Linked DNA regions of Streptomyces liliifuscus. The protein of the gene in region 2 interacts with the protein of the main gene of each other region in a pairwise test. Links are inferred from orthologs where the notes say so. Each region holds a gene or a part of one and is shown on either strand. Other genes may lie near its edges.

What was found. Proteins that work in one complex are often made in the same cells at the same time.
Region 1: the proteins of JEQ17_RS28120 (region 2) and rlmB interact in binary tests that used the Escherichia coli proteins (3 or more experiments, as listed by UniProt). The link is inferred for Streptomyces liliifuscus from one-to-one orthologs.

Annotation. Positions count from the first base shown.
Region 1 is NZ_CP066831.1:5,047,484-5,055,128, forward strand. What follows is about bases 2,049-4,879. They hold rlmB (23S rRNA (guanosine(2251)-2'-O)-methyltransferase RlmB), read right to left. Parts: upstream 4,027-4,879; coding sequence 3,070-4,026; downstream 2,049-3,069. Other genes in these bases: JEQ17_RS21340 (DoxX family protein), read right to left, coding at 2,049-2,876; cysS (cysteine--tRNA ligase), read right to left, coding at 4,149-4,879. Also shown: JEQ17_RS21330 (hypothetical protein), read left to right, coding at 1-168; JEQ17_RS21335 (nucleotidyltransferase family protein), read left to right, coding at 319-1,050; more of JEQ17_RS21340, read right to left, coding at 1,209-2,048; more of cysS, read right to left, coding at 4,880-5,546; ispF (2-C-methyl-D-erythritol 2,4-cyclodiphosphate synthase), read right to left, coding at 5,847-6,377; ispD (2-C-methyl-D-erythritol 4-phosphate cytidylyltransferase), read right to left, coding at 6,367-7,119; JEQ17_RS21365 (CarD family transcriptional regulator), read right to left, coding at 7,465-7,645. UniProt on the Escherichia coli protein: Specifically methylates the ribose of guanosine 2251 in 23S rRNA.
Region 2 is NZ_CP066831.1:6,498,717-6,501,764, reverse strand. The notes cover bases 236-3,048. They hold JEQ17_RS28120 (NAD(P)H-hydrate dehydratase), read right to left. Parts: upstream 2,457-3,048; coding sequence 1,014-2,456; downstream 236-1,013. Other genes in these bases: JEQ17_RS28110 (hypothetical protein), read right to left, coding at 3,048-3,048; JEQ17_RS28115 (holo-ACP synthase), read right to left, coding at 2,667-3,038; JEQ17_RS28125 (L,D-transpeptidase), read right to left, coding at 236-879. In the rest of the region: more of JEQ17_RS28125, read right to left, coding at 1-235. UniProt on the Escherichia coli protein: Bifunctional enzyme that catalyzes the epimerization of the S- and R-forms of NAD(P)HX and the dehydration of the S-form of NAD(P)HX at the expense of ADP, which is converted to AMP.

The DNA.
Region 1 (7,645 bases), 1.4 Mb from region 2 along the record:
CAGGAGGCGGTGAACGGCCGTCCGTCGCTCGCCAAGCACTGCGCGTCCATCGCCCGCGCCCTGGGCCGCGCCGCCGTCCGCGCCTACGGCCCGACCCGAGCCCAGTCGTTCGCCCGCCCGGTCTGCGACACATCCTTCGCCACGGGCGTGGCAGCCCAGCACACCTGAGCCGCCAGGAGGGCCCCCCGGGCCCTCTAAGGGGCGCGGGGAACTGCGCGACCAGCCCCCACCGGCCCGCAGATCCCCACCGCACGCACCCCACGCACCCCGCACAAGCCCACCCGCAAAACCCGCGGGGCGCCACGTACAGTTCGGGTCATGACCGATCCGAACGCCGCGTCGCGCCCCGTTCAAGCCGTCGTCCTGGCCGGCGGCCAGGGCTCCCGGCTGCGTCCCTACACCGACGACCGTCCCAAGCCGATGGTCGAGATTCCCGGCACCGGGACCCCGATCATCGGCCACCAGCTGGCCTGGCTCGCCGAGGAGGGCGTCACCGACGTCGTCGTCTCGTGCGGCCATCTCGCCGAGGTGCTCCAGCAGTGGCTCGACTCGGCCGAGCTGCCCGTCTCCGTGACCACCGTGGTCGAGACGGAGCCCCTGGGCCGCGGCGGCGGCCTCAAGTTCGCCGCCAAGCACCTGCCCCACCCGGACCGCCCCTGGTACGCGACGAACGGCGACATCTGGACCCGTTTCTCGCTCCGTGAGATGGCGGACTTCCACACCGAGCGCGACGCGGTGGCCACCCTCGCGCTGGCCCGCCCCCGCATCCCGTGGGGCGCCGTCGAGACCGACGACTTCGGCCACATCACGGACTTCATCGAGTCCCCGCCGACCGCGTACGGCATCAACGCGGGTGTGTACGTCTTCTCCCCCGAGTTCGCCGCCCTGCTGCCCGACCTCGGCGACCACGAGCGTTCCACGTTCCCCCGCCTGGCCCGTGAGCGCCGTCTGGCCGGCTATCCGATCCCGCAGGGCGCCTACTGGCGCGCCATCGACACCGCGAAGGACCTCACCGAGGCCGCCAAGGAGCTGGCGGCACTGGGACGTTGAGGCACTTGTCCCGGTCCACGACCGTGGCATGTACGACGATGGGGCCCGGCACCTGAGAGGTGCGGGCCCCATCGTCGTACGGTCTGCGCCGCCGTACCGGCTGTACGGTCCTGGGCCGCCGTACCGGCTTGGCCGTGCCGCCCTGTCGGCGGGCGGTGTCAGCCCAGCAGGCCGCCCACGAGCCCGGAGCCACCGCCGGAGCCGGAGCCGCCACCGCTGCCGCCGCCCGTGCTCCCGCCGGAGCCGGAGCCGCCGCCACTGCCGGAGCCGCCGCCCGAGCCCGTACCGCCGGTGGTACCGCCCGAGGAGGACGGACCGGCGCTGGTGCTGGGGGCCTGCGGCGGGGCCGACTGCTGGGGCGGGGCCTGACCGGAGCCCTGCGTCTGGCTGGGCTGCCCGGCACCGGCGCCCGCGGTCTCGCGGGCCGCGCCCGGGGTGGTCGCGGCACCCGAGGGGCTCGCGGAAGTGGCTCCCTGGGTGGGCGAGTTGGCCGCCGAGGGGCTCTCCTTGTCCCGGCGCTGGCCGGGCTCCTCCGGGAGCGGGGAACCGGGCAGTTCGTTGCGCGGGGCCTCGCCGGGGCCGGGGACGACCACGCGGTCGGCGTCACGGACGGCGCCGCCGAGCAACGAGCCGATGAGCAGGGTGAGTCCGACGACGATGGTCGTGACGAGCGCGCCCCGGCGCAGTACGCGGCTGCGCAGCTCCCAGATGTCGGCGCGCGGCCCGAGCGTGCGCCAGGCCTCGCCCGCGAGGCGGCCGTCGATGGAGTAGACGGGGGCGCCCGCGATGATCAGCGGGGACCAGGCGGCGAGGTAGATGATGTCCGGCGCGTCGTAGGCGGGGACGGACTTCCAGCTGACGGTGAGGAGCAGCGCCGCCGAGAGCAGCGCGCCGACGACCGCGGCGACCCGCTGCCACAGGCCCAGCACGGTGAGGACGCCGACGATGACCTGGAAGAAGGCGATGAGGAGTCCGGCGCCGACGGGGTGTTCGAGGGCGAACTGGCGCAGTGGCTCGGCGAGTTCCCAGGGGTGCAGGGAGTTGAGCCACTTGACCATGGAGCCGCGTTTGCCGCCGTCGAAGTAGACGGGGTCGCAGAGCTTGCCCATGCCGGCGTAGATGGAGATGAAGCCGAGGAAGACGCGCAGCGGGAGCAGGACGACGCCGAGGTTCATCCGGCGGCCGGGGTAGTACCCGTGCCGGACGGGGGCGGCGCCGTGCCGCTTGAGCGCGCCGTCGTCCTCGTCCCGGTACTCGTCGGCGTCGTAGGAGTCGTCCTCGAACTCGCCCTCCGCGTACGGGCGTTCGTCGATCTCCTCGTACGCGCTGCCCGCGCTGCGCATCTGGGGCAGGAGGCGGGTCTCGGGGCCGCGGACGGTCGGTGTCTCGACGGTGGCGTCGACGTCGAACCCGGGGGGTCCGCCCTCGCCGACGCGCGGGATGACCTGGGTCGCACCGCCGTCACCGGCGGGCGCCTCGGCGCCGTGCCGCAGACTCGTGCTCCGCACCGCCTGCAACAGCCGGGTGGCGCCGGTGTCGTCGGGGGCGGACTTCCCGCTCCAGACGACGGGCGCGCGGCGGCGGGTGCCTGCGGTGGTTCCGACGACGGGGATGCGCGCGGTGTCCTCGCCCGAGCTCAAGTGCCGCGCGGCGCGCGGGGACTGGGCCCGCGGGGCGGCGTTCAGCTGCACGCGGAAGCTCGCATGATTGACGATGACCTGCGCCGGATCGCTCGGCACCTTCACCATGCTCAGCGCGGGAGCGTCGTCGAATCCCAACGAGCGGTCCCCCGTGGGTGTGCGGGGTGTTCTGGTGTCCACACTCATCTAACCGAGTGACGTGTGTTTAGGACACTGCTTTGACCGGCCCGATCTGTCCGGACCCCGTCAAGATCAAACAGCCGCGCCCCGGACCGCGTTCAAGGGCGCGGAACCGGGCCCCGTAAGGGGCGCGGGGAACTGCGCGACCAGCCCCCGCGCACCCGCGGATCACCACGACCCGGCGTCAGCCGAGCCCGTACTAGGCCCGCTTCCGCGAAGCCTCGTACAGCACAACTCCCGCAGCCACACCCGCGTTCAGAGACTCCGTGCCACCCGGCATGGGAATCCGCACCCGGAAGTCACAGGTCTCACCGACGAGTCGGGAGAGCCCTTTGCCCTCGCTGCCGACGACGATGACGACGGGCCCTCCGAGGGCCTCAAGGTCACCGACCTCGGCTTCCCCGTCCGCGGCGAGCCCGACCACGACGAGGCCGGCCTTCTTGTAGGACTCGAGGGCCCGCGTCAGGTTGGACGCACGGGCGACCGGCGTACGGGCGGCCGCACCCGCGGACGTCTTCCACGCACCGGCGGTCATGCCGGCCGCACGGCGCTCGGGCACGACGACCCCGTGGCCGCCGAACGCGGAGACGGACCGCACGACGGCACCGAGGTTGCGCGGGTCGGTCACACCGTCGAGCGCGACGATCAGCGGGTCCTTGCCCTCGTCGTACGCGGCGGCCGCGAGGTCCTCCGGGTGCGCGTACTCGTACGGCGGGACCTGGAGGACGAGCCCCTGGTGGTTGAGGCCGTTGGTCATGCGGTCGAGCTCGGGGCGGGGGGCTTCCATGAGGTGGATGCCGCCGCGGTCCGCGGCGAGCTGGAGAGCCTCGCGCACCCGCTCGTCGTTGTCGATGAACTGCTGGACGTAGAGCATCGACGCCGGGACGCCCTCGCGCAGCGCCTCGACGACGGAGTTGCGCCCGACGACCATCTCGGACGTGCCCTTGCCGCCCCGGCCGCCGCGCGGCGACGGGCGGCGCACGGTCTGCTTCGCGTTGGCCTTGGCGACGGCGCCGGCGATGCGGTTCTTCTTGTGTCCCTTGCGCGCTTCGGCGGGCGGGGTCGGACCCTTGCCTTCCAGGCCCCGGCGTCGCTGGCCGCCACTGCCGACCTGCGCGCCCTTCTTGCCGGACATGCGGCGGTTGTTAGCGGCCATGACCTACCTGTCTGTGTGAAGGCGTACACGCGTACGCCTGTGGTGTACGTGTCTGTGAAATGTCGTGCGTCTACGAGTGTGCCGCCCGGAGACCCGAGCGGCACAATCGATCAAGGAAACGGTCAGCGCGGGCCGAGTGTCCAGCGCGGCCCCTGGGGGCCGTCCTCGATCACGAGCCCGGACTGGTTGAGCTGGTCACGGATGGCGTCGGCGGTGGCCCAGTCCTTACGCGTACGGGCGGACTCGCGCTGCTGCAGCACCAGCCGTACGAGCGTGTCGACGACCCCGTGCAGGTCCTCGCCGCGGTCGCTCTCGCCCGCCCAGTGCGGGTCGAGCGGGTCGAGACCGAGGATGCCGAGCATGGCGCGGACCTCGGCCAGCCGTGCGACCGCCGCTTCCTTGTCGTCGGCGGCCAGCGCGCTGTTGCCCTGGCGGACCGTGGTGTGCACGACGGCGAGGGCCCCCGGGACGCCCAGGTCGTCGTCCATCGCCTCGGCGAAGGCCGGCGGGACCTCGGCCGCGGGCTCGACGGCTCCGGCCTTCTCCATCACCCGCTGCACGAAGCCCTCGATCCGCGCGAACGCGGACTCGGCCTCGCGCAGTGCTTCCTCGCTGTACTCGATGGTGGAGCGGTAGTGCGGGGTGCCGAGGTAGTAGCGCAGCACGATGGGCCGCCACGCCTTGACCATCTCGCTGACGAGTACGGAGTTGCCGAGCGACTTGGACATCTTCTCGCCGCTCATGGTGACCCACGAGTTGTGCACCCAGTAGTGCGCGAACTCGTCGCCGAAGCCCCTGGCCTGGGCGATCTCGTTCTCGTGGTGCGGGAAGATCAGGTCGATGCCGCCGCCGTGGATGTCGAAGACGCGGCCCAGGTACTTGTGGGCCATGGCGCTGCACTCCAGGTGCCAGCCGGGCCGCCCACGGCCCCAGGGCGTCTCCCAGCTCGGCTCGCCGGGCTTGACGGCCTTCCACATCGCGAAGTCCCGCGGGTCCCGCTTGCCGGTCTCGCCGTCCTCGGCGGGCTGGCGCAGCTCGTCCAGGTCCTGGTTGGACAGGGACAGATAGCCGGGCAGGGAGCGCACGTCGAAGTAGACGTTCCCCTCGGCCTCGTACGCGTGCCCGCGCTCGATGAGCGTGCGCATCATCTCGACCATCTCGGTGATGTGGCCGGTCGCGCGCGGCTCGTACGTCGGCGGGAGGCAGCCCAGTGCGGTGTAGCCGTCGTTGAACGCGCGCTCGTTCTCGTAACCGATCGACCACCACGGCCTGTTCTGCTCGGCGGCCTTCCTGATGATCTTGTCGTCGATGTCGGTGACGTTCCGGATGAACGTCACCTCGTAGCCGCGGTGCTCGAACCAGCGGCGCATGATGTCGAAGTTGAGGCCGGACCTGATGTGCCCGATGTGCGGGGCCGCCTGCACGGTGGCGCCACAGAGGTAGATCGAGACACAACCCGGCGTGATCGGGGTGAAGTCACGGATCTGCCGGGCGCTGGTGTCGTACAGGCGAATAGTCACCCCTCCAGGGTAGTGGGCGACGACGTATGCCCCGAGACCCTTCCGACACATGACTCACGATTCGTGACATCCACTACGAGGCCGACCCGCCCGGTCTTTTCTCGCCCCCGCCGCCCCTACCCATTCCCGTCACTTACTCAGGGGCTCCGCCCCCGAACCCCCGCTCCTCAAACGCCGGAGGGGCTGACTATTAGCCCGTCCGGCGTTTGAGGACGAGGCCGTTCAGGCCGATGGCGGGGGTCTGGGGGCGCAGCCCCCAGGGATGGGACGGGTAGGGGCGGCGGGGGCGAGAAAAAGCCCTCAGCCCACCCGGGCCACCAACGCCGTGGCCACCGCCATCAGCCCCTCGTCCCGCCCGGGGAAGCCGAGGCCGTCCGTGGTCGCGCCGGACACCGACACCGGCGCCCCCACAGCCGCGGAAAGAACCTTCTGCGCCTCGTCCCGCCGCTTGCCGATCTTGGGACGAGGCCCCACGACCTGAACGGCCACGTTGCCGATGGTGAACCCCCCGGCACGAACGATCCGCGCCGCCTCCGTCAACAGCACAACCCCCGACGCCCCGGCCCACTCGGCCCGCCCGGTACCGAAGTGCTGCCCCAGATCCCCCATCCCCGCCGCGGAGAAGAGCGCGTTGCAGGCGGCATGCGCGACGACATCCGCGTCGGAGTGCCCGGCCAGCCCGGGCCCCTCCCCCTCCCACTTCAACCCCGCACACCACAGCTCACGCCCGTCCTCGAAGGCGTGAATGTCGGTACCGATACCGACCTGCGGCAGCACAGGCCCTCCGGAAGCCCCCGAACCCTCAGCCCCTTCAGACCTTTCAGAACCCATCGTTCAACCTCCGCCGCGCCAGAACGGCCTCCGCCAGCACCAGATCCAGGGGACGCGTCACCTTGAACGCCTCCTCGTGCCCGGGCACCACGACCACCCGAAGCCCAAGCTGCTCGACCATGCTCGCGTCGTCCGTGACGTTCTCCGTGACGGTCTCGTGCGCGCGCACGAGCGTGTCGCGGTCGAACCCCTGCGGAGTCTGCACGGCGCGCAGCAGCGCCCGCTCCGGCGTGGCGACGACAGGCTCGGGCTCCCCGGCCACGACCGCGGGCTCGACCTGCTTGACGGTGTCCGCGAGCGGCAGCGCGGGCACGACGGCGGGAGCGCCCTCCCGTACGGCCTCGATGACGGCGTCGACCGTGTCGACGGGCACCAGCGGACGGGCCGCGTCGTGCACGAGCACGATGTCGATCCCGGGCGGCAGCGCGTCGAGCCCTATCCGTACGGACTCCTGCCGGCTGTCTCCCCCGGGCACGACGAGGAACTCGGTCCGCTCGGGCAGGGCGTGTGCGTCGAGAAGTGTCTTCACCTCGGCGGCCCCGTCGGGCGGAGCCACGACGACGACGAGGGAGACGGCACGGGACGCGGCCATGGCGCGTACCGCGTGGATGAGCATGGGGGTGCCATTCAGCGCGCGTAGCGCTTTGGGAGCGCCCGGACCAAGGCGTACGCCCCGGCCGGCGGCCGGAATCACGGCCGCCGTACGGGCCCCGGACGGCGAAGGGCGCGAATCGTCAGACATCGGTTCCTGTCAGGTTTGTATGCTCGGCCGACGTGGGTATGGCCTGGGCGTGGTACCCCCGACCGAAGGTTGGGGGAGTGCCGGGCGCGACGCCTTGACCGGACCCTTCCGTGACATCCGGTCGAGCCGCTGCCCGGGCCCGGCACACCAAGTATCGGGGCCGTGAATGTTCGCCGAGAAATCATCGGCAATGAATGTTCTGGGGCACCGAGAGCAAGGTATCCGGGTACGAACATGCCGCAGCGCCCGGCGACAATGGATACGTCATCGGGCACCGCGGCATTTCATTGCGCCGAACCGCTCGTTTCGCCTCTGGTCAGAAAGCGATCAGAGCGCAGACGGGCGTCAGGACGCGAGGACCTCGTCGAGCAGTGCCTCGGCCTTGTCCTCGTTCGTGTTCTCCGCGAGGGCGAGCTCGCTCACCAGGATCTGGCGGGCCTTGGCGAGCATGCGCTTCTCGCCGGCGGAGAGTCCACGCTCGCGCTCACGACGCCACAGGTCACGGACGACTTCCGCGACCTTGATG
Region 2 (3,048 bases):
CACGTACACGCTGTCGCCCTTGTACAGCACGCCCCACAGCGTGCGAGCGTCGGCGATCCGCATGTTCACGCACCCCATCGAGCCGGGCGGGTTGTAGACGCTGCCGTAGATGCCGTGGAAGGCCTGCCCGCCGCTGAAGAACTGGCTGTACGGCATGGGGGTGTTGTAGAGCGTCGACCAGTGGTTCTTGTGCTTCCAGTAGACGCGGTGCCAGCCGGACCTGGTCCGGTACCCGGCCTTTCCGCTGCGGATCGGCACCGGCCCGAACAGCACCTTCGTGCCCTTCTGCACCCAGGTCAGCTGCCGGGTGAGATCGACACAGGCGACCCGGTAGGCCCGTACGGGGCATTTCCCGGCGGCGTTCGGGTTCTTCGCGGCCGACAGGAGCTGCATCTTCGCCCAGGTCACGGGCCCGGCGAAGCCACTGTCGGGCCGGATCCCGTATCTGATCTGAAAGGCCCGGATGACCCGGCAGTCGCTCGCGGACTGCCTGCCGTCCACCCTGAGCCGCAGCCACCGCTCGACCTGCCGCTGGTACGGCCCGGTCTGCTTGCTGCACGCCACGACCCCGGACTGCCGCTCCACGGCGTCACTCAGCGGTACGTACTCGATCAGCTCGTCGCTCTCCGCGGCGGCGTCGGGCGGCTCGGCGGCGTCCTCGTCGGCGCTCGGCGTGTAGACCTTCGGGGTCAGCGCCTGGTCGGGGGTGTCCAACTGCCACGGCTGGGACGGCCCCGGGGGCACCCCCGGCACCAGCTCGCTCAGCGGCGCGGGGACCCCGGAGGCGCCGGGTGCGGGCGGAGGCTCCGCGACGGCCCCCGGCACGGACAGCGCCGTGATGACGGCGACCAACACGGCAACGGTTCTCTGACGGACCATGCCCCCAGCGAAACCGTTGGGACGGCGTACGGGGTTCAGCCGCGCGGAAGGGTCGCCCGTTGTGCGCACGCGGAAGGGGTACGCGATGGAGTGGGACACGTCCCTGGCGAGGCGCGACGGTAACGCGGGAGCGGTCAGCCCTCCATGACGTCCCGCCAGGCCTCCCGCACCGCGTCGGCCACGTCGTACGCCCCCACGGGCGCCCCGTCCGCCGCGAACCGTCCGGCCAGCCCGTGGAGATACGCCCCCACGCTGCCCGCGTCCCGCGTCCCGAGCCCGGCGGCGAGCAGCGACCCGGTCAGCCCCGACAGCACGTCCCCGCTCCCGGCGGTGGCGAGCCAGGCGGTGCCGGTGGAATTCACGCGCACCGCCCCGCCACCGGGCTCGGCCACGAGGGTGGTGGACCCCTTGAGCAGCACGGTCGCCCCGTACGCCGCCGCGAGTTCCCGTACGGAGGTCAGCCGGGCACCCTCGACCTCGTTCCGCGAGACGCCGAGCAGCGCGGCGGCCTCACCGGCGTGCGGCGTCAGCAGCGTGGGCGCGGTCCGGGCCCGTACGACGTCCCGGTCCGCGAGCCGCAGCCCGTCGGCGTCCACGAGGACCGGGACGTCCGACTTCAGCACGGCCGCCACGGAATCGGCGTCGTCGCCGGCCCCGGGTCCGACCACCCAGGCCTGCACCCGGCCGGCCCTCTCGGGCGAACCGTCCGACACCAGCGTCTCCGGGAACCGCGCGATCACCGCGTCCCCGGCGGGCCCGACGTACCGCACGGCCCCGGCCCCGCCCCGCAGGGCCCCGGCGACGGCCAGCACGGCCGCACCGGGATACCGGGCGGACCCGGCGGCGATCCCCACGACCCCGCGCCGGTACTTGTCGCTCTCGGCCCCCGGCACGGGCAGCAGTGCGGCCACGTCGGCGTGCTGCAACGCCTCGATGTCCGCCTCGTCGGGCAACGAGAGCCCGATGTCGACGAGCCGCACGGACCCGGCGTACTCCTTCGCGGGATCGACGAGCAGCCCCGGCTTGTGCGTCCCGAAGGTCACGGTCAGATCGGCCCGCACGGCGGCGCCCCGCACCTCCCCGCTGTCGGCCTCGACGCCGCTGGGCAGGTCGACGGCCACGACGGCGGCGCGGGAGTCGCGGGCCAGGTCCGCGAGGGGTGCGGCGTCGGGCCGCAGGCCGCCTTTCCCACCAATGCCGACGATGCCGTCGACGACGAGGTCGGCGCGACGGATCGACTCCGCCGCGGCGTCCGCGTCCGCCCCTCGCACGATCGTGCCGCCCGCCCGTCGTAGGGCGTCGAGTCCGCCGGTGTGGGTGCGGTCGGGTGCGAGCAGTACGGCCGTGACGCCCGCGCCGCGTCTGCGCAGGCGGGCGCCGGCGTAGAGGGCGTCGCCTCCGTTGTCGCCACTCCCCACCAGCAGCACGATCCGGCTTCCGTAGACGCGCCCCAGCAACTCGGCGCAGGCCGCGGCCAGGCCGGCCGCCGCCCGCTGCATCAGGGCCCCCTCCGGAAGCCGCCCCATCAACTCCCGTTCAGCCGCCCTGACCGTCTCCACGCTGTACGCAGTACGCATGGCCCCGAGTTTCCCGCATTCCGCCACTGCGCGCCGAGCCGGTACGTCGGCTGCGGGTGCGTGGGGGCTGGTCGCGCAGTTCCCCGCGCCCCTGACGGACGAGCCGCAGCCCCACCCACCCAGGGGCGCGGGGAACTGCGCAGTCTTTTAGGGGCGCGGGGAACTGCGCGATCAGCCCCCACCCGCCCGCAGGCGGCGACGAAACCACCCCTACCCCTCCGCCACCACCACCGCAGAAGCCACCCCCGCGTCATGGCTCAACGAAACGTGCCACGACCGAACCCCCAGTTCAGCCGCCCGCGCAGCAACGGTCCCCGTAACCCGCAGCCGGGGCTGCCCGCTGTCCTCGACGTAGACCTCGGCATCGGTCCAGCGCAGGCCCCCCGGCGCGCCCAGCGCCTTGGCCAGCGCCTCCTTCGCAGCGAAGCGGGCGGCAAGGGAGGCGACACCCCGTCGCTCCCCGCTGCTCAGCAGCAACTCGCTCTCCACAAACAGCCGTTCGGCCATCCCAGGCGTCCGCTGCAGCGACGCCGCGAACCGGTCGATCTCAGCTACGTCGATTCCGACCCCGATGATGCTCATCAGGGCACTC